3 regions of the Xanthobacter flavus genome follow, and region 2 is predicted to be linked to each of the others. Evidence: predicted binding sites of a transcription regulator. Region 2 holds the regulator's gene; each other region holds the start of a gene.
What was found. Region 2 encodes LexA, which represses DNA repair genes until DNA is damaged. Its sites were predicted from a motif close to TGTTCNNNNTGTGTTCNG; they were not measured.
Positions count from the first base shown of each region.

Region 1 (7,092 bases), 1.8 Mb from region 2:
GGAACAGCGCCTGCGCCTCCTGCGCGGAAAGGCCGTTCAGCCGCGTGCGGTAGCCCTCCAGCAGCCGGTAGCCGCCGCCGGCCCCGCGCTCGGCATAGACGGGCACGCCCGCCGCGCTCAGGGCATCGATGTCGCGATAGATGGTGCGCAGCGAGACCTCGCATTCCTCCGCGAGGGCCTGGGCGGTGACCGCCCCGCGGGCCTGGAGCACCATGAGGATGGAGAGGAGGCGGCTGGCGCGCATGGGGATAGAGCTAGCAAACCTGACAGAAGGTGTCAGCCTTGGCCGTCTAGAGGTGTGGCGTCACCCCTCCCGACGACAGGAGATCTCATGACCGCCGACGACACCATCACCCTGTTCCACGCACCCCACACCCGCTCCTCCTGCGCGCTGACACTGATCGAGGAGCTGGGGGCGCCCTATCGCCTCCATGTGCTGAACATGAAGGCGGGCGAGCAGCGCCAGCCGGCCTATCTCGCCGTGAACCCCATGGGGAAGGTGCCCGCCATCCTGCACCGGGGCGAACTCGTGACCGAGCAGGTGGCGATCTTCATCCATCTCGCCGATGCCTTCCCCGAAGCCGGCCTCGCGCCTGGCCTGGGTGCGCCGGGGCGTGGCCCCTATCTGCGCTGGCTTGCCTATTACGGCGCCTGCTTCGAGCCCGCCCTCACCGACCGCGCGCTGAAGCGCGAGCCCGCCGCGCCCGCCATGTCGCCTTACGGCGACTACGACACCATGCTCGACACCGTGACGCGCGAACTGGCGGCGAAGCCCTATCTCCTGGGCGACCGGTGCACGGCGGCCGACATTTTGTGGGGCAATGCCTTCAACTGGGGCGTGATGTTCAAGCTGGTGCCGGAGACGCCGGTGATCGCCGATTACGTCGCGCGCATTACCGGCCGGCCCTCGGCGCTGAAGGTGACGGAGCTGGATGCGCGCCTCGCGGCCGAGCATCAGGCGGCGGTGGATGCCGCTGCGACCACCGGCTGAGCAGCGGGCCCGCGACAGGCGCTCCCCTCCCCTGCGAAAGCCCGGCTTTGCAAATGCCGCATTTCCCGCCAGAACTGGCGGCAAGAGCGTCGGCGCCGCATCCCGCGATGACGGTACCGGGCGATAAGCAGCGGGAGGCGCGCATGGTGTACAGGTCGGACCGCAGGCAACCCGAGGGGGCCGCGCGGCAGGCGCTTCGCCACACCCTCCGCAACACCGCCCTCGCCGGCCTGCTGCTCCTCGGCGGCGCCGCGCCCGCGCTGGCGCTGATGTCGCCGCAGGTCTATGCGAGCGCCCGCGAGGGGGCGAAGAGCGTCATCGTGGTGGCGGTGGAGGGGGTGACCCTCACGCCGCGCGCCTTCGGCACCTGCGCGGTGGCGGGAACGGTGAAGGTGGTGGAGCGCGGCGAGGCCTACACGGTCGGCCAGAAGGTGACGCTCGACATTCCCTGCGCCAAGCCCAACGCGCTGCCGCCGCTGGGCGGCACCATCTATCAGGAGACCGACAGGCTGCAGGCCGCCAAATTCGGCCGCGCCTATCTCGACGCCGACGGCAAGCTGGTGCTCTCGCAATATTTCCAGCTTGAGGCGCTGCCCTGAGGGGTCAGCTTTCGGTGACTCTGTAGAAGTGCCCCTCGATGGGCTCGACGAACAGGTCCATGCTCCCGGCCTTGACGTGACCGCCCGGCGCGACAGGGCAATGGTCGCGATCGAGCACCGGGCAGGGGTCCGTGCGGACAGCGTCGGTCTCGTCGTAGACGACCGCTTCAATGAGCGTTGCCGTCACGAACAGGGACAGGTCGCGCCATTCCAGAACCAGCCGGACGGGCGATGCCGGGTTCCGGGCGCGCGCCTCGTCAATCATCCGCTCATAGCGGGGAAGATGAACGCGGAACCAGAAGGCCTGCGCAGCCGCACCGACGGCGGGTAGGCTGAACAGGGTGGCGAGCACGGCCGAGACGCCGAGAACGCATGTCACCGCGCTCCGGGGACGTCGTCTCCACAACTGGATCGGAACCGCGATCGTCGCGCTAGCCAGGAAGCCGAGGACCGGAAACGCCAGCAGGACCGCAGCGGCGTTCAGCTCGAAAAAGACAACGAGCACCATTGCAAGGCACAGCGCGCCGGCAATGGCCGATACCCGTGGAGCCCACCGGTGTGGCCGCGTCTGGGTATCGCTCGCATTGTCTGTCGACCGGACAGGATCGGGACGCACTCTGGCCGTTCCGCCGCACGCCCTCTCAGTCGCCCTGACCAGGCTCCGGGGAGAACAGCTCTTCCTTGCCGGGCTTGCCGTCCCATTCCTTGGCGTCGGCGGGGGCGTCGCGCTTCAGGGTGATGTTGGGCCAGGTCTTGGCGTATTCGGCGTTGAGCGCGAGCCACTTCTCCAGCCCCGGCTCGGCATCCGGCTTGATGGCCTCGGCCGGGCATTCCGGCTCGCAGACGCCGCAGTCGATGCACTCGTCGGGGTGGATGACGAGCATGTTCTCGCCCTCGTAGAAGCAGTCCACCGGGCATACGGACACGCAGTCCATGTATTTGCAGCGGATGCAATTCTCGGTGACGACGTAGGTCATGGGCAATCCCTTTCGAGGGGCTCGGGTAGCGCAGGCGCACGCGCCACGCAAGCGGCGGCAGGCCAAAGGCCGATAAAACTGGGCGCGCCGCAGTCCCTAAATCCCGTCACGCTTCTGTTATTTCCTCGAAAAGCGCGAGAGCGGATGTAGCATCTCCCCGGCGTTCCGCAAAGGCTGTCACCCGCAGCACCCGCACCTGCCGGTCGAGGGCGATGGTGAGCACCTGCCCCGCCCGCACCATGTGGCCGGGGCTGGTGACCCGTGCGCCGTCGAGCCGCACATGGCCCGAACGGACGAGATCGGCGGCATCCTCGCGGGCGCGCACCACGCGGGCATGCCAGATCCAGCGGTCGAGCCTCTGCCGCTCCGCCGGATCGCTCACGGCTCAACCGCCCTTCTTCTCCGCCTCCAGCCGCGCCTTGAGGGCGGCGAGGGCGGCGAAGGGGCTGTCCGGGTCCGCCGGCTTCTCGCGGCGACGCTCCTGATGGGCGGGGCGGTTGTCCGCCCGCTGCTCGGGACGCGGGCCGCGATGGCCCTCGTTACGATGGCCCTCGTTCCTGTGCTCGCGATTGCCCTCGCCTTCGCGCGGGCCGCGGAAGGGACGGTCGCCGCGCGGCGGACGCGGGGCGCGCTCGCCCTCGGGGGCACCGGCCTCAGCGGGCGCCTGCTCGGGACGGCGGTGGGGCGGGCGTCCGTCGCGACGCTCGCCGCGGCCACCCCCCTTCTCGCCACCGCGCTCGCCGCGATCTCCACCGGGACGATCGCCGAAGCGGCGGCCTTCGCCGGCCGGGCGCTCGCGACGCGGCGCGCCGGGCGGACGGCCGGGACGCCACACCTCGATCAGCTCGGGCTCGGCGGGAGCGGCCTCGGCAGCAGCACCTTCGGCAACGATCTCGGCCGCACCTTCCACCGCCTCGGGACCACCGGGGGCGGCAGGCGCCTCCACCTCGGCCGCGACTTCGGCGGCAGTGGGATCGCCGGACACCTCGACCGCCTCGGCGGCAGCCTCGGCCTCGGCCGCATCGGCGAGAACGACGTCGGCGGGGGTCTCTTCAGCGGGAGCGTCCTCGGCAGGCGCCTCGACAAGCGCCTCGTCCACCGATTCGGCCGGCTCGTCCGCAGGGGCCTCGGCCGGCGCTTCCGCCGGGGCGTCGAACAGCAGGTCGGCCTCGATGGCGCCTTCCGGCAGCGGGGCCAGCTCCACGGGAGCCGCTTCCGGCGCGGCGGCGGGGGCCTCGGCCTCCGGCGGCGGCGGGGGGCGGCGCTCCATGCGATAGCCGAGCGACTTCAGGATGGAGGCGAAATCCTCCCCCGAGCAGCCGGCGAGCGAGGTCATGCCCACGGTGACGGTGAAGCCGCGCCCGTCCACCGCTCCGGCCGGCTTGGGGCCGGGGGAGTTGGGCCGCCACGCCAGCGCGGGGCGGATGAGGTCGGCGAGGCGCTCCAGAATGTCCACGCGCACCGCACGCTCGCCGCACACGCGGAAGCCGACGGCGCGGTAGAGCCCCTTCTGCACCTCGTGATCCACGGGGATGGAGGTGCGGCCGGAGGCGGCGAGGTGCGGCAGCTCGTCGAGGCCCTTCTGGGCGAGGCCGCCGTGCTTCAGCGCATAAAGCTCCGCCGCCAGCGCGCGCGGGGCGGGCTTCAGCAGCGCCGGCAGGTAGATGTGATGGGCGCCGAAGCGCACGCCATAGCCGCGCAGGGTGGCGCGGGCGGCCTGATCCAGCCCCTTCACCTCGTCGGCGACGCGGGCGCGCTCCAGCACGCCGAGGCTCTCGACGATCTGGAAGGCGATGCCACGGGCGATGCCGGTGATGTCCTCGGCGGTGCCGAGCTTGGTGAGCGCGCCGAGCAGCTTCTCGATATGGGCGGCGATCCACAGCGTGAGGCGGGCTTCCACCTGGTCGCGCGCGGGGCCGGTGAGATGCTCGTCGGCGATGATCTTGAAGCGCGGCTTCAGCACCTCGTCGCCGGGGATGAGCTTGGCCACCGCCTCGCCCGTCCAGCGGATGGTGCCGTCGAAGGTGAGGACGAACGCCTCGTCCACCGCCTGCGACAGGCGCTGGGCGCGCTGCTCGATCTCGCCGGCCAGCGCCTGCTGGGCGGCTGCGCGCAATGCCTTGGCCTCCTCGCCACCGGCCGCGGCTGCGGGATCGGGGGCGAACTGGAAGCCGTGGAGGTGGCCGATGACGTGGCCTTCGACGGTAACGTCACCGGTCTTGCTGATTTCAGTTTCGAGCATCGTGTTCTCTCGCAGGCGCCGCATGAGCACGCTGGTCCGCCGATCCACGAAACGCTGAGCCAGCCTTTCGTGCAACGCATCCGACAGCTTGTCCTCGACCCCTCTCGTGACGCCTTGCCAGTGCTCCGGATCCCTGAGCCAGTCGGGCCGGTTCGCAACGAAGGTGAGGGTCCTCACCTGCGCAATCCGGTTCGACAACGTGTCGATGTCGCCTTCTGCGCGATCGGTCAAGGCGATTTGACGCGCGAACCAATCATCGGGGATGCGGCCCCCCCCTTTTATGTGCCCGAAAAGGGTGCCCACCAGCTCCGCATGGGCGCCCGGGGAGACCTTGCGATAGTCCGGCACCTGGCAGGCATCCCACAGCCGTTCCACGTCGGCGGCGCCGTCGAGACGGCCCGTCACCTCCATGTCCCGGCTCATGATTTCAAGCACCGCAACGTCATCGGCGGTGGGCGCGCGGGTCAGCCCCTCCTCCTTCGGCAGGCGCGAAAGGGAAGCGAGGAGCGCGGCGGGCGACTGGAAATCGGCGACGGCGTTGCGCCATTGCAACACCTTCGCGGTGTCGAACACATGCTCCTCCAGCCGGGAGACCAGTTCCTCCTCGAACGGTGGACAACGCCCCGTCGTGCCGAACGTGCCGTCCCGCGTCGCGCGGCCGGCACGGCCGGCGATCTGCGCCATCTCGGAGGCATTGAGCTTGCGATACTGCCAGCCGTCGAACTTGCGGTCCGAGGCGAAGGCCACGTGGTCCACGTCGAGGTTGAGACCCATGCCGATGGCATCGGTGGCGACGAGATAATCCACATCGCCGGACTGGTAGAGATCCACCTGCGCATTGCGGGTACGCGGCGAGAGGGCGCCCATCACCACCGCCGCCCCGCCGCGCTGGCGGCGGATGAACTCGGCGATGGAATAGACCTCGTCCGCCGAGAAGGCGACGATGGCCGAGCGGCGCGGCAGGCGGGAAATCTTCCGCTCCCCGGCGAAGGTGAGGGTGGAGAGGCGCGGGCGCACCACCACGTTCACGCCGGGAATGAGCTTTTCCACAAGCGGGCGCATCGTGGCCGAGCCCAGCAGCAGCGTCTCGTGCCGGCCGCGCCGGTTCAGGATGCGATCGGTGAAGACGTGGCCGCGGTCAAGGTCCGTGGCGAGCTGGATCTCGTCGATGGCCACGAAGGCCACGTCGAGATCGCGCGGCATGGCCTCCACGGTGGAGACCCAGTAGCGGGCGTTCTCCCCATGGCGGCCCTTGGGCTTGATCTTCTCCTCGCCGGTGATGAGCGCGACCTTGTCCGCCCCCACCCGATCGACGATGCGCTGGTACACCTCGCGCGCGAGCAGGCGCAGCGGCAGGCCGATGATGCCGCTCTCATGGCCGAGCATGCGCTCGATGGCGAGGTGGGTCTTGCCCGTGTTGGTCGGGCCAAGGACCGCGCTCACCCCCCGCGCCCTCAGGTTGCGCGGCAGCACGGCCCATCGGGTGACGTCGTCCATCGGCTCTGGCGCAATCCACGTAAAGGAGGGGTGTCCTGTATCATATCGGGACGCGAGGGCCATGGCGAAAGGGGGCGCGCGGACATTCGGCGAACGGGAGGGGAGCGAATCAGTTTGCGGGCGGGGTTCGCGGGGTGTTCTCCGGCGGGGCGGGCTGAAGTCGTCCCCTCGCCCGTACCCGACGCTCCTCCCCTCTCCCGTCTCGCGGCGGAGCCGCGATCCACCCTCTCCCGCAAGGGGAGAGGGGTAGCCCTTGGGCCGAGGCCCGCGCTGCCGCCCAGACCCTTGACATCATGCGGCTTTTCCTTCCCATGGAGGTAGGGTGGCGCGGCGTGCGCGGTTTGGGGCTTGGAGGCGGACGGTGTTTCTGAAATGGGCTGAACTTTCCTCACCGGCCCTCGCGGCACTGGACAAATCCCGCATGGTCGCCGTTCTGCCCGTCGCCGCCGTGGAGCAGCACGGCCCGCATCTGCCGCTGGGCACCGACCTGTTCATCGCCGAGGCCTATGTGGAGCGCATCGCCTTCATGGTGCCGCGCGAGGTGGATGCGGTGTTCCTGCCCGTGCAGGCCGTGGGCAAGTCCGACGAGCACATCTCCTTCGCCGGCACGCTGACCCTTTCCCCCACCACCGCCATCGCCGCCTGGGTGGAGCTGGGCCGCAGCCTCGCCCGCGCCGGGGTGCGCCGCCTCGTGCTCATGAACACCCATGGCGGCAACGTGCCGGTGATCGATCTCGTGGCCCGCACGCTGCGGGTGGACCACAGGATGCTGGCCGTCACCTGCTC
Region 1 is NZ_JAGGML010000001.1:3,159,221-3,166,312, reverse strand. It holds gene J2126_RS15130 (helix-turn-helix transcriptional regulator) at 1-244, opposite strand, end outside; gene J2126_RS15125 (glutathione S-transferase family protein) at 332-991, shown strand; gene J2126_RS15120 (hypothetical protein) at 1,135-1,590, shown strand; gene J2126_RS15115 (hypothetical protein) at 1,595-2,098, opposite strand; gene fdxA (ferredoxin FdxA) at 2,232-2,567, opposite strand; gene J2126_RS15105 (RNA-binding S4 domain-containing protein) at 2,674-2,949, opposite strand; gene J2126_RS15100 (helicase-related protein) at 2,953-6,306, opposite strand; gene J2126_RS15095 (creatininase family protein) at 6,668-7,092, shown strand, end outside.
Region 1: J2126_RS15100 (helicase-related protein) is a predicted target of LexA. The motif match lies at 6,431-6,448, and genes of this name have one in related genera.

Region 2 (7,092 bases):
AGGACACACCATGGACCAGTTCAAACCCCTGCTCGGCAAGGTGGCCACCGGCGCAAGCCTCAGCCGCGACGAGGCCGCCTTCGTGTTCGACCGCATGATGTCCGGCGAGGCGACGCCCTCCCAGATGGGCGCGCTGCTCATGGGCCTGCGCGTGCGCGGCGAGACGGTGGAGGAGATCGCGGGCGCGGTCTCCGTCATGCGCGCCAAGATGCTGACCGTGGAAGCCCCGGACGAGGCGGTGGACGTGGTGGGCACCGGGGGCGATGCCTCCGGCTCCTACAACATCTCCACCTGCGCCAGCTTCATCGTCGCGGGCGCCGGGGTGCCGGTGGCGAAGCACGGCAATCGGGCGCTCTCTTCCAAGTCCGGCGCGGCGGATGTGCTCTCCGCGCTGGGCGTGCGGCTGGATCTTGATCCGGCCGGAATCTCCCGCTGCATCGGCGAGGCCGGCATCGGCTTCATGTTCGCCCCCTCCCACCATCCGGCCATGAAGCATGTGGGCCCGACGCGGGTGGAGATGGGCACGCGCACCATCTTCAACCTGCTCGGCCCGCTCTCCAATCCGGCCGGCGTGAAGCGGCAGATGGTGGGTGTGTTCGCGAAATCCTGGATCGTGCCCCTAGCCGAGGTGCTGAAGGCGCTGGGCTCGGAGAAGGCGTTCGTGGTCCACGGCTCGGACGGGCTCGACGAGATCACCATCTCCGGCGGCACCGACATCGCCGTGCTGGAAGACGGCCGCATCCACACCTTCACCCTCAATCCGGAAGATGTGGGCCTTTCCCGCGCCCCGGCCGAGGCGCTGAAGGGGGGCGATGCCGCCTACAATGCCGCCGCCCTGCGCGCCGTGCTGGACGGCGCCCCCGGCGCCTATCGCGACGTGGCGGTGCTGAACGCCGCCGCCGCGCTCGTGGTGGCCGGACACGCGAAGGACCTCACCGAGGGCGTCGCCTTGGCGCAGACGAGCCTCGATACGGGCTCCGCCCGCGCACGGCTGGAACGGCTCGTCACCCTCTCCGCCTCTCTCGCCCCGGAGGCCGCGCAATGAGCGACATCCTCACCAAGATCGAGGCCTACAAGCGCGAGGAAATCGCCGCCGCCAAGAAGGCCCGCCCGCTGGCGGAGATCGAGGCCGCCGCCCGCTGCGCGCCCCGGGTGCGGCCCTTCGCCGGGGCCATCGAGCAGAGCCTCTCGGAAGGTCGCACCGCGCTGATCGCCGAGATCAAGAAGGCCAGCCCCTCCAAGGGCCTGATCCGCGCGGACTTCGATCCGCCGTCGCTTGCCCGCGCCTACCAGCGCGGCGGCGCCACCTGCCTCTCGGTGCTCACCGACACGCCGTCCTTCCAGGGCGCGCCGGACTATCTGAAGGCCGCCCGGACGGCGGTGAGCCTGCCGGTGCTGCGCAAGGATTTCATGTACGACACCTACCAGGTGGCGGAAGCCCGCGCCTGGGGGGCGGACTGCATCCTCATCATCATGGCCGGCGTGGACGACGCCCTCGCCCGCGACCTCGCGGATGCGGCGGCAGCGTATGGCATGGACGCCATCGTTGAAGTCCATGACGACGCCGAGCTGGACCGCGCGCTGGCGCTGCCCTGCCGGCTCATCGGCATCAACAACCGCAATTTGCGCACCTTCGAGACCACGCTCGAAACCTCCGAGCGCCTCGCGCCCCGCGTGCCGAAGGATCGCATCGTCATCGGCGAGAGCGGCATCTTCACGCCGGCCGACGTTGCGCGGCTGGCGCAGGTGGGCATCGGAACCATCCTCGTCGGCGAGAGCCTGATGCGTCAGGAGGATGTCGCATCCGCGACGTGCCAGCTGCTCGCCGGCTAGGCTTGCCGTATACGTGAAGTTACGCCTTAATACGTGAGGCGGCCCGAGAAGAGGCCGCAGCACCGGCCCCTGCGTCGCCGGTGCCTCACGGGAGGAACAGCTTCATGAGGACCACGCTTTTCACGGCGCTCGCCGCCGCCCTTCTCGCCACCCCCGCCTTCGCGGCCGACCCGACGGGCCTGTGGCAGACCCCCACCCGCAGCGGGCAGGTGGAAATCTCCAAATGCGGCGCCAGCCTCTGCGGCCGCCTCGTGTCCTCGGAAGGGCTGAAGGCCGATCCGGCGCTGAAAGACGTGAACAATTCCAACGCCTCGCTGCGCGGCCGGGCGCTGAAGGGCCTCACCATCCTCACCGGTTTCTCCGGCGGGCCACAGGAATGGACCGGCGGCAGCATCTACAATGCCGAGGACGGCAAGACCTATTCCGGCACCATCACCATGGACGGCGACAACACGCTGAAGCTGCGCGGCTGCGTGGTCGTTCCCCTCTGCAAGACGCAGGTGTGGACCCGCCTGCGCTGAGCGCCGACCCGCGCCGGCAACACAGCCTTTCCGCCGCCCTGCGGCTGCGGCGGTGGACAGGCGCCGCCGCGGACGCCATCTTCCCGTCCGACATCGAATCCGGGAAGACCGCGACGGCCATGGCCAGCCTGACCCATCTCGACGACCAGGGCGCCGCCCGCATGGTGGACGTCTCCGACAAGGACGCGACCACCCGCGAGGCGCTCGCCGAGGGCCGGGTGGCGATGGCACCGGAGACGCTGGACCTCATCCTCTCCGGCAACGCCAAGAAGGGCGACGTGCTGGGCGTGGCGCGCATCGCCGGCATCATGGCCGCCAAGCGCACCCATGAGCTGATCCCGCTCTGCCATCCGCTGATGCTGACCAAGGTGGAGGTGGAGGTGGTGCCCGACCCCGCTTTGCCCGGCCTTCACGTCACCGCCCGCGCCAAGGTCACGGGCCAGACCGGCGTGGAGATGGAGGCTCTGACCGCCGTCTCCGTCGCCTGCCTCACCATCTACGACATGGCCAAGGCCGCCGACCGCGGCATGCGGATCGAAGGCATCCGCCTCTTGGAAAAATCCGGCGGCCGCAGCGGCCATTTCCGCGCCGACGCCGGAGCGGCCTGAGCCTTTTCCGCTAATCACAGCACGTCCAGAGTGAGGGAGCCGCGCCATGGCGCTCATGACCGTCGAGGAGGCCACCGCGCTCATCACCCAGGGCGTCGTCGCGCTCGGCATCGAGGAGGTGCCGGTGCAGGCCGCCGCCGGCCGCGTGCTGGCGCGCGATCTCGTGGCCCGCCGCACCCAGCCGCCGGCCGACATGTCGGCCATGGACGGCTATGCCGTGCGCGGCGCCGACATCGCCGAGACACCCGCCCACCTGACGGTCATCGGCGAATCCGCCGCCGGCCGGCCCTTCGCGGGCACGGTGAGCACCGGGCAGGCCGTGCGCATCTTCACGGGCGCGGTGGTGCCGGAGGGCGCCGACACGGTGGTGATCCAGGAGAACGTCACCCGCGAGGGCGACACCATCACCACCACGGCGCCGACCGCAGCGCTCCGGAATGTGCGCAAGCGCGGCTGCGATTTTTCCGAAAGCACGCCTGGCCTCTTTGCCGGCCGCCGCCTGACCGGACGCGACATCATGCTCGCCGCCGCTATGGACCATGCGACGCTGCCGGTCGCCCGCCGCCCGCGCGTCGCGCTGCTGCAGACCGGCGACGAACTCGTGCTGCCGGGCCAGGGCACCGGCAAGGACAGCGAGATCGTTGTCTCCAACGCCTTCGGCCTCGCCGAGCTGGCCCGCCGCGCCGGGGCGGAGGTGACCGACCTCGGGCTCTTCAAGGACGATCTCGCCGCCATCCGGGCCGTGGTGGCGCGGGCGCTCTCCGGTGAATTCGATCTCGTGGTGTCCTCGGGCGGCGCCTCGGTGGGCGATCATGACCTCATGGCGCCGGCGCTGAAGGCCGAGGGGGTGGACCTCTCCGTCCACAAGATCGCGCTGCGCCCCGGCAAGCCGCTGATGTTCGGCCATCGGGGCGATGTGCGGGTGCTGGGGCTGCCCGGCAATCCGGTCTCCTCCCACGTCTGCGGGATGATCTACCTCGTCCCCCTCGTCCGCGCGCTCCAGGGCGATTCCCGCCCCGGCCCCGAGACCGTGCCGGCGCGCCTCGCAGCCAACCTGCCGGCCAATGACGTGCGGCGGGATTTCATGCGCGCCACCCTCGAACGCCGGCCGGACGGCACGATCCACGCCACGCCCTCACCCTCGCAAGACAGCGCCATGCTGAGCATTCTCGCTGCCGCCGACTGCCTTCTGGTGCGCCCGCCTTTCGCGCCCGAAGGCCGCGTCGGCGATGCGTGCGAGATTATTCTCCTCGACGATTGAGCGCTTAACGGGGCCTTCACCACTTGCGGAACACAAAAGGAACAGATAAAGACTGTTCATGATTTGTTTCGCGGCGCACCGGGCTGGATGCGCCTGAAATCGGGACCGGCCAGAGGCGCTGGCTCCAGACGGTGCGTGCAAGGAACGGGGCCAGGGAATGCTCACTCGGAAGCAATACGACCTTCTGCGCTTCATCCATGAGCGGCTGAAGGAAACCGGTGTTCCCCCCTCCTTCGACGAGATGAAGGAGGCTCTGGACCTGCGCTCCAAGTCCGGCATCCATCGTCTGATCACCGCTCTGGAAGAGCGCGGCTTCATCCGCCGCCTGCCCAACCGCGCCCGCGCGCTGGAAGTGGTGCGCCTGCCCGACAGCGTGGCGCCGGGCCTTGCCTCCGCCCGCTCGGCGGGGCGTGGCTTCTCCCCGTCCGTCATCGAGGGCAGCCTCGGCAAGGTGCGCCCGGTGCCCGAGGATGATGAGGCGGGCCAGGTGGTCTCGGTGCCGGTCATGGGCCGCATCGCCGCCGGCACGCCCATTTCCGCCATCCAGAGCCGCAGCCACACCCTGAACATCCCGCCCGAGATGCTGGGCAGCGGCGAGCATTTCGCCCTTGAGGTGCGCGGCGACAGCATGATCGAGGCCGGCATCCTCGACGGCGACACGGTCCTCATCCGCAAATGCGATTCCGCCGACACCGGCGACATCATCGTCGCGCTGGTGGACGACGAGGAAGCCACCCTCAAGCGCCTGCGCAAGAAGGGCGCCTCCATCGCGCTCGAGGCCGCCAATCCGGCCTATGAGACGCGCATCTTCGGTCCCGACCGCGTGCGCATCCAGGGCCGCCTCATCGGCCTCATGCGCCGCTACTGATCCTTATTTCTCCTGCGGGAGATCCGGAACGGGGTGAGGGGCGCGGCGGTCCACGCTCAACGGGCGCCTGCGCTTTCCTGAAGGCGTTGCCCCTCACCCCGACGCTTTGCCGGCATGTCACGGAGCCATTGCATCCGCCTGCGGATCGCCGGCATCGGCGGCGCCGGGTTCGGATGCGGGCTCCGGCGGCAAGGGCGCCATCCAGGGGCGGGATACGGCGGCCTTCCGGCTTGGCTCGGCGACGAGCGTGCCATCGCGGAGGGAGAAGGCGAGCGTTCCCGTCCGCACCAGCTTTTCCAGCGTCAGCACGTCCGCCGGGCACGCGCGCGGTGGGGCATCGCGGGTGACAACCATGCGGGAATTCAGGCAATCCGCCTCCAGGCTTTCGGCACGTCGGGACACGGCGATGGTGCCGCCGCCGGGCAGCGGCGCAGTGCAGCCCAGGGGATCGCAGGTGAAGCCGGCGGCAAGGTCCCTGGTTCCGGCCGTGCGGCGGTCCCCCTCCCGCGTCAGCCACTGCTCCACCACCAGCTTCTGGCCGGAGGCGCCGAGCACCGAGAGGCGTCCGTCCGGCATCCGCACCGCCACCGTCTGCGCATCGGGCGCGACGAGGAGATCCGGCCTCATCGGCGCACCCGCGACCAGTCCCGCGATGCCGAGGGGAACCAGCGCCGCGAGGGTGAGCACACCCCGCAGCAGGCAGAGGGCCAGCAGCGCGAGGGACAGCCACAGCAATGTTCCGGCGCCGATGAAGGCGGCGCGGACGTCGGCGCCCGGCAGGGTACCCACCCAGTCGGACACCGCCGTCATGATCTCGATGCCACGCCCCATCACGGGCCAGGCGAGATGATCCCAGCCGAACGGCATCAGCAGCACGCCCGCAAGTCCCGCCGGCATCACCAGGAAGGACACGGCCGGCATGGCCGCGAGGTTGGCGAGAAGCCCGTAGGGGGCAACCCGCTGGAAATGGAAGATGCCGTAGGGTGCCGTCGCAAGGCCCGCCACCAGCGAGGTGAGCGCCGTTCCCGCCACCAGCACCGCGACCCAGGAGACCACCGCCCCGGCGATCCCGTCCGGCCGGGGGATCGCCCGCAGGGGCTGCAGCCGCTCATAGGCGGCGACGAGGGCGAGGGTGGCGGCGAACGACATCTGCGTACCCGGATCCAGCGCCGCCTCCGGCGTCAGCGCCAGCACCAGCACCGCCGCGACACCCACCGACCGCAGCGAGAGGGACGGTCGCCCCACCATCACGCCGGCCAGCACCAGTCCGGTCATGACGAAGGAGCGCTGGGCCGGCACGTCATTGCCCGACAGCACGAGATAGAAGGCGCTGCCGGAAAGCGCGATCAGCGCCGCCATGGACTTGATGGGCCACGCCAGGGCCAGCCCCGGCACCAGCGCCAGCACGCCCCGCGCCAGCGCAAACAGGGTGCCGGCCACCAGCGCCATGTGCAGGCCGGAGATGGAGAGGATGTGCGAGAGGCCGGACACCCGCATGCTCTCCTCCACCGCATGGGGAATGCCGGAGCGGTCGCCCGCCACCAGCGCTACCGCCACCTCCGCCGGCACGCCGGAAAGCGAGGCGCGGATGCGGGCCGACAGGCTCTGGCGCACCCCGTCGAGCGCCATGGCGAGGCGCACGGACAAGGGCGGGTCGCGCGCCGGCGCCGCCTTCGGCCGGCCGAGCCCGTAGCCGATGGCGCCGATGCCCTGAAACCACGGCGCGCGACCGAAATCATGGGCACCCGGCATGGCGGGGCCGGAGGGCGGCAGCAGCTGGGCGAGCTGCGTCACATGGCTTCCGACCGGCGGCGCCCAGCCCTTGCGCAGCGAGAGCCGCACCAGCGCCGGCGCCGTGGCGAGCCCGCGCACGGCATTGCCATCGAGCCGCAGCAGGATGCGGTCGCCGGTGGTGCGCCGTTCCACCCGCTCGATAAAGCCGGAAAGGCGCACCGGCGTCTTAGGCGGAACGATCGTTTCGTGGGCGATGAGCGCCGTCCG
Region 2 is NZ_JAGGML010000001.1:4,924,385-4,931,476, reverse strand. It holds gene trpD (anthranilate phosphoribosyltransferase) at 11-1,045, shown strand; gene trpC (indole-3-glycerol phosphate synthase TrpC) at 1,042-1,833, shown strand; gene J2126_RS23100 (DUF2147 domain-containing protein) at 1,938-2,354, shown strand; gene moaC (cyclic pyranopterin monophosphate synthase MoaC) at 2,474-2,962, shown strand; gene J2126_RS23090 (molybdopterin molybdotransferase MoeA) at 3,009-4,223, shown strand; gene lexA (transcriptional repressor LexA) at 4,381-5,091, shown strand; gene J2126_RS23080 (ComEC/Rec2 family competence protein) at 5,209-7,092, opposite strand, start outside.

Region 3 (7,092 bases), 4.9 Mb from region 2:
CGACCGTACGCACGGCGTCCGCCGAGCCCCGGCTGCCGCCCATGGCGAGCTTCTTGCGCGTCTCGGCCAGCTCGCGCTCCAGCTTGCGCCGCTCCTCGACGAGGGCCGCGACGCGCGCCTCCACCTCCGCCACCGGGGCCTTGAGCGCCGAGGCGGTGGCGATGAGCGCGGCATTCGCACCGTTGAGATGCTTGCGGGCCGCGCGGGCGGTGAGCGCCTCGATGCGGCGGACGCCAGACGCCACCGCGCCTTCGGAAACCACGGAGATGAGGCCGATGTCGCCGGTGCGCTTCACATGGGTGCCGCCGCACAGCTCCACCGAATAGGGCGCGCCGTTGCCGTCATCCGTGCCCATGGAGACGACGCGCACCTCCTCGCCGTACTTCTCGCCGAACAGGGCGCGGGCGCCCGACTTGATGGCGTCGTCCACCGCGAGGATGCGGGTTTCCACCGGCTCGTTGCGCAGCACGAAGCGGTTGGCGATCTCCTCTACCTCGGCCACCTCGGCCTCGCTGAGAGGCTTGGGGTGGGAGAAGTCGAAGCGCAGACGATCGGGCGCGACCAGCGAGCCCTTCTGCGCCACATGCTCGCCGAGCACCCGGCGCAGGGCCTCGTGGAGGAGGTGGGTGGCGGAATGGTTGGCGCGCACCGCGGCGCGGCGGCCGTGCTCCACCTCCAGCACCAGAGCGGTGCCGGGCTTGAGCGTGCCGCTCTCCACCTTGACATCGTGCAGGAAGAGGTCGCCCAGCTTCTTCTGGGTGGCCCGCACCTCGACGACGATGCCGCCCTCACCGGTCATGCGGCCGGTGTCACCCACCTGGCCGCCGGATTCGGCATAGAACGGGGTCTGGTTCAGCACCACGAGCCCGGTCTCGCCGGCGTTCAAAGCCCCAATTTCGGCGCCGTCGCGCACCAGGGCGGTGACCACGCCCTCCGCCTTCTCGGTGTCGTAGCCGAGGAAATCGGTGGCGCCGACCTTGTCCCGCACGGCGAACCAGAGCGTGTCGGTGGCGGCCTCGCCGGAGCCGGCCCAGTTGGCGCGGGCTTCCGCCTTCTGGCGGGCCATGGCGGCATCGAACGCATCCGTATCGACGCTGATGCCGCGGGCGCGCAGGGCGTCCTGGGTCAGGTCGAGGGGGAAGCCGTAGGTGTCGTAGAGCTTGAACGCCACGTCGCCGGGGAAGCTGGCGCCCGAGACGAGGCCCTGGCTCTCCTCCTCCAGGATGGACAGGCCGCGCTCCAGCGTGCGGCGGAAGCGCGTTTCCTCCAGCAGCAGCGTCTCTTCCGCCAGCGGCTCGGCGCGCACGATCTCGGGATAGGCCCGGCCCATCTCGCGCACCAGGATGGGCACGAGGCGGTGCATCAGCGGGTCCTTGGCGCCGAGCAGCTGCGCGTGGCGCATGGCGCGGCGCATGATGCGGCGCAGGACATAGCCGCGCCCCTCGTTGGAGGGCAGCACGCCGTCGGCGGTGAGGAAGACGGACGCACGCAAATGATCGGCGATCACCCGGTGACTGGCCTTCTGCGGCCCCTCGGGATCGACGCCGGTGAATTCCGCGACCTCGGCGATGAGGGCGCGCATGAGGTCGGTCTCGTAATTGTCGTGGGTGCCCTGCAGGACGGCTGAGATTCGCTCAAGGCCCATGCCGGTGTCGATGGACGGCCGCGGCAGCCCGACGCGCTCGCCACCCGGCAGCTGCTCATACTGCATGAACACGAGATTCCAGATCTCGATGAAGCGGTCGCCGTCCTGGTCCGCCGAGCCGGGCGGGCCGCCGAAGATGTGCGGGCCGTGGTCGAAGAAGATCTCCGAGCAGGGGCCGCAGGGGCCGGTGTCGCCCATGGACCAGAAATTGTCGGAGGAAGAGATGCGGATGATGCGGTCGTCGGAGAGGCCGGCGATCTTCTTCCACAGGCCGTAGGCTTCCTCGTCCTCGCTGTAGACGGTGACGAGCAGGCGGTCCTTCGGCAGCTCGAAGGTGCGGGTCACGAGGTTCCAGGCAAGCTCGATCGCGCGGTCCTTGAAATAGTCGCCGAACGAGAAATTGCCGAGCATCTCGAAGAAGGTGTGGTGCCGCGCCGTGTAGCCCACATTGTCGAGATCGTTGTGCTTGCCGCCGGCCCTGACGCACTTCTGCGATGTCACCGCCCGCGAATAGGGCCGCTTCTCGACGCCGGTGAAGACGTTCTTGAACTGCACCATGCCGGCATTGGTGAACATCAGCGTGGGGTCGTTGTGCGGCACGAGGGGCGACGAGGCGACGGCCTCGTGGCCCTCCTTGACGAAGTAGTCGATGAAGCTCGACCGGATCTCGTTGACGCCGCTCATGGTGCCGGCACTGTCCTTAGGAGGCCGGGCCTTGCGGCGGCCGGCTCTGGTGATCACTGCGCGCGCCAGCGCCTCGGGCCGGATCGGGGCCGATCCCTCGGGCGTCGCGCGGTTCCCCGGACCTTGCGGCGGGCGGAACCGGGTTCGTTTAACGATGGGTCCGCCGCTTGTCCAGAAACGCCAGGCCACAAGGCCAAGCCGGGCAGACGAAAGGGCACCCGGAACGCGAACGGGCGGAGCCTGTCCGGCCCCGCCCGCGCTGAACCTGTGGACACGGCAGCCGCCACGCCCGAAGTCAGGGTCAGGCGTCGGCGGCCGACCCCTCGGCATCCTCCTCGGGATCGCCGGCGAGGATCTTCTCGGCGATAAGGCCGGCATTCTGGCGGATGGCCGCCTCGATGCGCGCCGCCACCTCCTGGTTCTGCTTCAGGAAGGTCTTGGCGTTCTCGCGGCCCTGGCCGAGGCGCTGGCTGTCGTGGGAGAACCACGCGCCGGACTTCTCCACCACGCCGGCCTTGACGCCGAGATCGAGCAGTTCGCCGGTCTTGGAGACGCCCTCGCCATACATGATGTCGAACTCGACCTGCTTGAAGGGCGGCGCCAGCTTGTTCTTCACCACCTTCACGCGGGTCTGGTTGCCCACCACTTCGTCGCGCTCCTTGATGGCGCCGATGCGGCGGATGTCGAGGCGGATCGAGGCGTAGAACTTCAGCGCGTTGCCGCCGGTGGTGGTCTCCGGCGAGCCATACATCACGCCGATCTTCATCCGGATCTGATTGATGAAGATAACCATGGTGTTGGACTTGGAGATGGAGGCCGTGAGCTTGCGCAGCGCCTGGCTCATGAGGCGGGCCTGCAGGCCGGGCTGGTTGTCGCCCATCTCGCCGTCAAGCTCGGCGCGTGGGGTGAGGGCCGCCACGGAATCGACGACCAGCACGTCGACTGCGCCGGAGCGCACCAGCGTGTCGGCGATCTCCAGCGCCTGCTCGCCCGCGTCGGGCTGGGAGATGAGCAGATCGTCGAGGTTCACGCCCAGCTTGCGGGCATAGATCGGGTCGAGCGCGTGCTCGGCATCGATGAAAGCGCAGGTGCCGCCGCGCTTCTGAGATTCGGCAATGGTGTGAAGTGCGAGCGTGGTCTTGCCCGAGGATTCGGGACCGTAAATCTCGACGACGCGCCCCTTGGGCAGGCCGCCGATGCCCAGCGCGATGTCGAGCCCCAGAGAACCGGTGGGAATGCTCTCAATCTCAAGGGCTTTTCCACCCTTGCCGAGCCGCATGATGGAGCCCTTGCCGAAATGCCGCTCGATCTGCGAGAGGGCGGCATCCAGCGCCTTGGTCTTGTCCATGGAAGAACCTTCGACGAGTCGGAGTGTCGCCTGAGTCATCGCCGCGCTCCGGTGCTGGTGCAAGGGAAATAAGAACGTAGCAGTTGTACCTGTTTTGTTCTCAGTTCGCAATATGTTCTCTTTCGTCCACAGCGTGTGGATAACATTTCGTATATCCGCAGCACCGCGGCATCGCCCCACCGCCAAGCTGACGCGTCCAGTGCAGGTCGGCCGGCGCAACTCTTTCGCACCTGCAGTGAAACCACGACCCGACCCGCCGCGTTCAGGCGAAAGAACCCGGTCCACGTCCGCATCCTCGGTCCACATCGCGCCGGCGACGCCGGAGGAGAGACACATGCGCATCGCCCAGATCGCGCCGCTCATCGAGAGCGTGCCGCCGCGTCGTTACGGAGGAACCGAACGCATCGTCTCCTATCTTACCGAGGAGCTGGTGGCGCAGGGTCATGAGGTAACGCTGTTCGCCAGCGGCGATTCGCTCACGTCCGCACAGCTGGAGCCCATGTGCGAGATGGGCCTGCGCCTGTCGCCGGGTCCGGTCGACCCCATCGTGTTCCACATGCTCATGCTGGAGCGGGTGCGCCGGCGGGCGGACGAATTCGACGTAATCCATGTGCACGTCGACGTTTTGCACTATCCCGTGCTGAAGGAGCACGCGCCGCGCACGCTCACGACCTTGCACGGCCGCCTCGACAGCGTCGCCGCGCACCGGCTCTATGCGCTGTATGACGAGTTTCCGCTGGTCTCGATCTCCAACCACCAGCGCAAGCCCATGCCGCCGGTGAACTGGGCGTCGACCGTCTATCATGGCCTGCCGGAGAGCCTGCTGCCCTTCAATGCGGCGGGCGGCGAATATCTGGCCTTCCTCGGCCGCATCTCGCCGGAGAAGCGGCCGGACCGCGCCATCGAGATCGCTGCCCGCTCCGGCCTGCCGCTCAAGATCGCCGCCAAGGTGGATCGGGTGGACGAGGATTACTGGGAACAGAAGATCCGCCCCATGGTCGAGGCGACCCCCGGCGTCGAGTACATCGGCGAGATCGACGAGCGGCAGAAGGCGCAGTTCCTCGGCAATGCCAGGGCTCTGCTCTTCCCGATCGATTGGCCCGAACCGTTCGGACTGGTGATGATCGAGGCCATGTCCTGCGGCACGCCCACCATCGCCTATGGGTGCGGCTCTGTACCGGAGGTGCTGGAGAACGGCCTTACCGGCTTCATCGTCGCCGATCAGGACGAGGCGGTGGCGCGCGTCGGCGAGCTTGACCGGCTAGATCGGGCCGCCATTCGCCGCACCTTCGTGAAACGCTTCTCGGCGGCGCGAATGGCGCGGGATTATGTGGCCCTCTACGAGCGCCTTGCCGCACCCGTGCCCCCCCGCATGACGTTGCGCGAACTGATCGACGGGCGCGTCAATGCCCCCACCTGATGCCGCGGCCCGCGCCGCTGCCGCAGACCCGCAGGAGCCGGGCTATGCCATCGCGGCCAGCGCCTCGCAGATCGAGGCGATGCCGCGCACGCTCAAGCACGACGAGACCTTCGCCGTGTTCGATGCCCATGGCGACGCCGTCCCCGGCCTTGCCAGCAACCATGGCCTGTTCCACCGCGACACGCGGCATCTCTCGCAGTTCTTCCTCACCATCGATGGCGTGCGCCCGCTGCTGCTCGGCTCCACAGTGCGCGATGACAACGCGACGCTGAGCTGCGACCTCACCAATCCGGACCTTCCCGCCCGCAGCGACCAGTCCGAACTGGCGCACGACCTCATCCATCTGCGCCGGTCGCGCTTCCTGTTCCGGGGGGCGTGCCATGAGTGCCTGTCCATCCGCAATTTCGACGGCGAGACCCGGACCTTCGAGATCGGCCTGTTCTTCGATGCCGATTTCGTGGACCTCTTCGAGGTGCGTGGCTCCCATCGGGCGAAGCGCGGCCGCATCGCGGCGCCGGTCGTTGGCGAAAGCCATGTCGGTCTCTCCTATCGCGGCCTTGATGCGCGCACCCGGACCACGCGCCTCGCCTTCGCCCCGACGCCGACCTCGCTCAAGGCCGACCGCGCACTTTACCGGCTCACGCTGAAGCCCGGCGAGGGCTTCTTGATCTTCGTGGAAATCCGCTGTGACGGTGTTGAGCCGGGGCGTGATGCGCGGCAGGCGTTCCGGCTCGGCCTCAAGGACATCCGGGCCGACATGCGGGCGCGAACGGCGCGCTCGGCGGGCGTGTCCTCCTCCAACGATCATTTCAACGAGGGATTGCGGCGGGCGGTGAGCGACCTCAACGTGCTCATCACCGATCTGCCGGAGGGCCCCTACCCTTACGCGGGCGTGCCCTGGTTCTCGACCGTGTTCGGGCGCGACGCCCTGATCACGGCGTTCGAGACCCTGTGGGTGACACCCTCACTGGCGCGCGGCGTACTGCTGCATCTCGCCGCCAATCAGGCCACCACCTTTGATCCGGAGGCGGATGCCGAGCCCGGCAAGATCCTTCACGAGGTGCGCTTCGGCGAGATGGCGGAACTCGGGGAGGTGCCGTTCCGTCGCTATTACGGCAGTATCGATTCTACCCCGCTGTTCGTGATGCTGGCCGGCGCTTATCTCGAGCGCACCGGCGACATCGAGACGCTGCGCCAGCTGTGGCCGTCTCTCGATGCGGCGCTGGGCTGGATGCGTGAGCACGGCGACCGCGATGGGGACGGCTTCATCGAATATGGCCGCCGGCGCGGCGACGGGCTGGTGAACCAGGGCTGGAAGGACAGCCACGACAGCATCTTCCACGCGGATGGCCGGCTCGCCAACGGCCCCATCGCGCTCGTCGAAGTGCAGGGCTATGCCTATGCCGCGTGGAATGCGGCCGCCGCCATCGCCCGGGCACTCGGCGAACCGGCTGCGGCGGAGGCCTACGCAGCGCGGGCGCGCGACTTGCGGACAGCCTTCGACGCCGCCTTCTTCGATCCGGCTTTGGGCACGTACGTGCTGGCGCTCGATGGCGACAAGGCACCCTGCCGCGTGCGCACATCCAATGCCGGCCACGCCTTGTTTTCCGGCATCGCTTTGCCCGAGCGGGCGGAAGCGGTGGCGGCGTGCCTGATGGACACCAGTTCGTTCTCCGGCTGGGGCGTGCGGACGCTGGCGGCGGGCGAGGCGCGCTTCAATCCCATGAGCTACCACAATGGCTCGGTGTGGCCGCACGATAACGCCGTGGTGGCGATGGGCCTCGCCCGCTATGGCTTCCGGGCCGAGGCGGCGCGCATCTTCGAGGGGCTGTTTCGCGCGTCCGTCTATTTCGACCTGAGGCGCATTCCCGAATTGTTCTGCGGCTTCGCCCGCCAGCGCAATCGGGGGCCCGTGGGTTATCCGGTCGCCTGCGCCCCCCAGGCCTGGGCAGCGGCGGCGCCACTCGCGCTTCTCCAGGCCTCGCTCGGCCTCAG
Region 3 is NZ_JAGGML010000001.1:66,487-73,578, forward strand. It holds gene alaS (alanine--tRNA ligase) at 1-2,329, opposite strand, end outside; gene recA (recombinase RecA) at 2,631-3,716, opposite strand; gene J2126_RS00315 (glycosyltransferase family 4 protein) at 4,012-5,097, shown strand; gene J2126_RS00320 (amylo-alpha-1,6-glucosidase) at 5,084-7,092, shown strand, end outside.
Region 3: recA (recombinase RecA) is a predicted target of LexA. The motif match lies at 3,780-3,797, and genes of this name have one in related genera.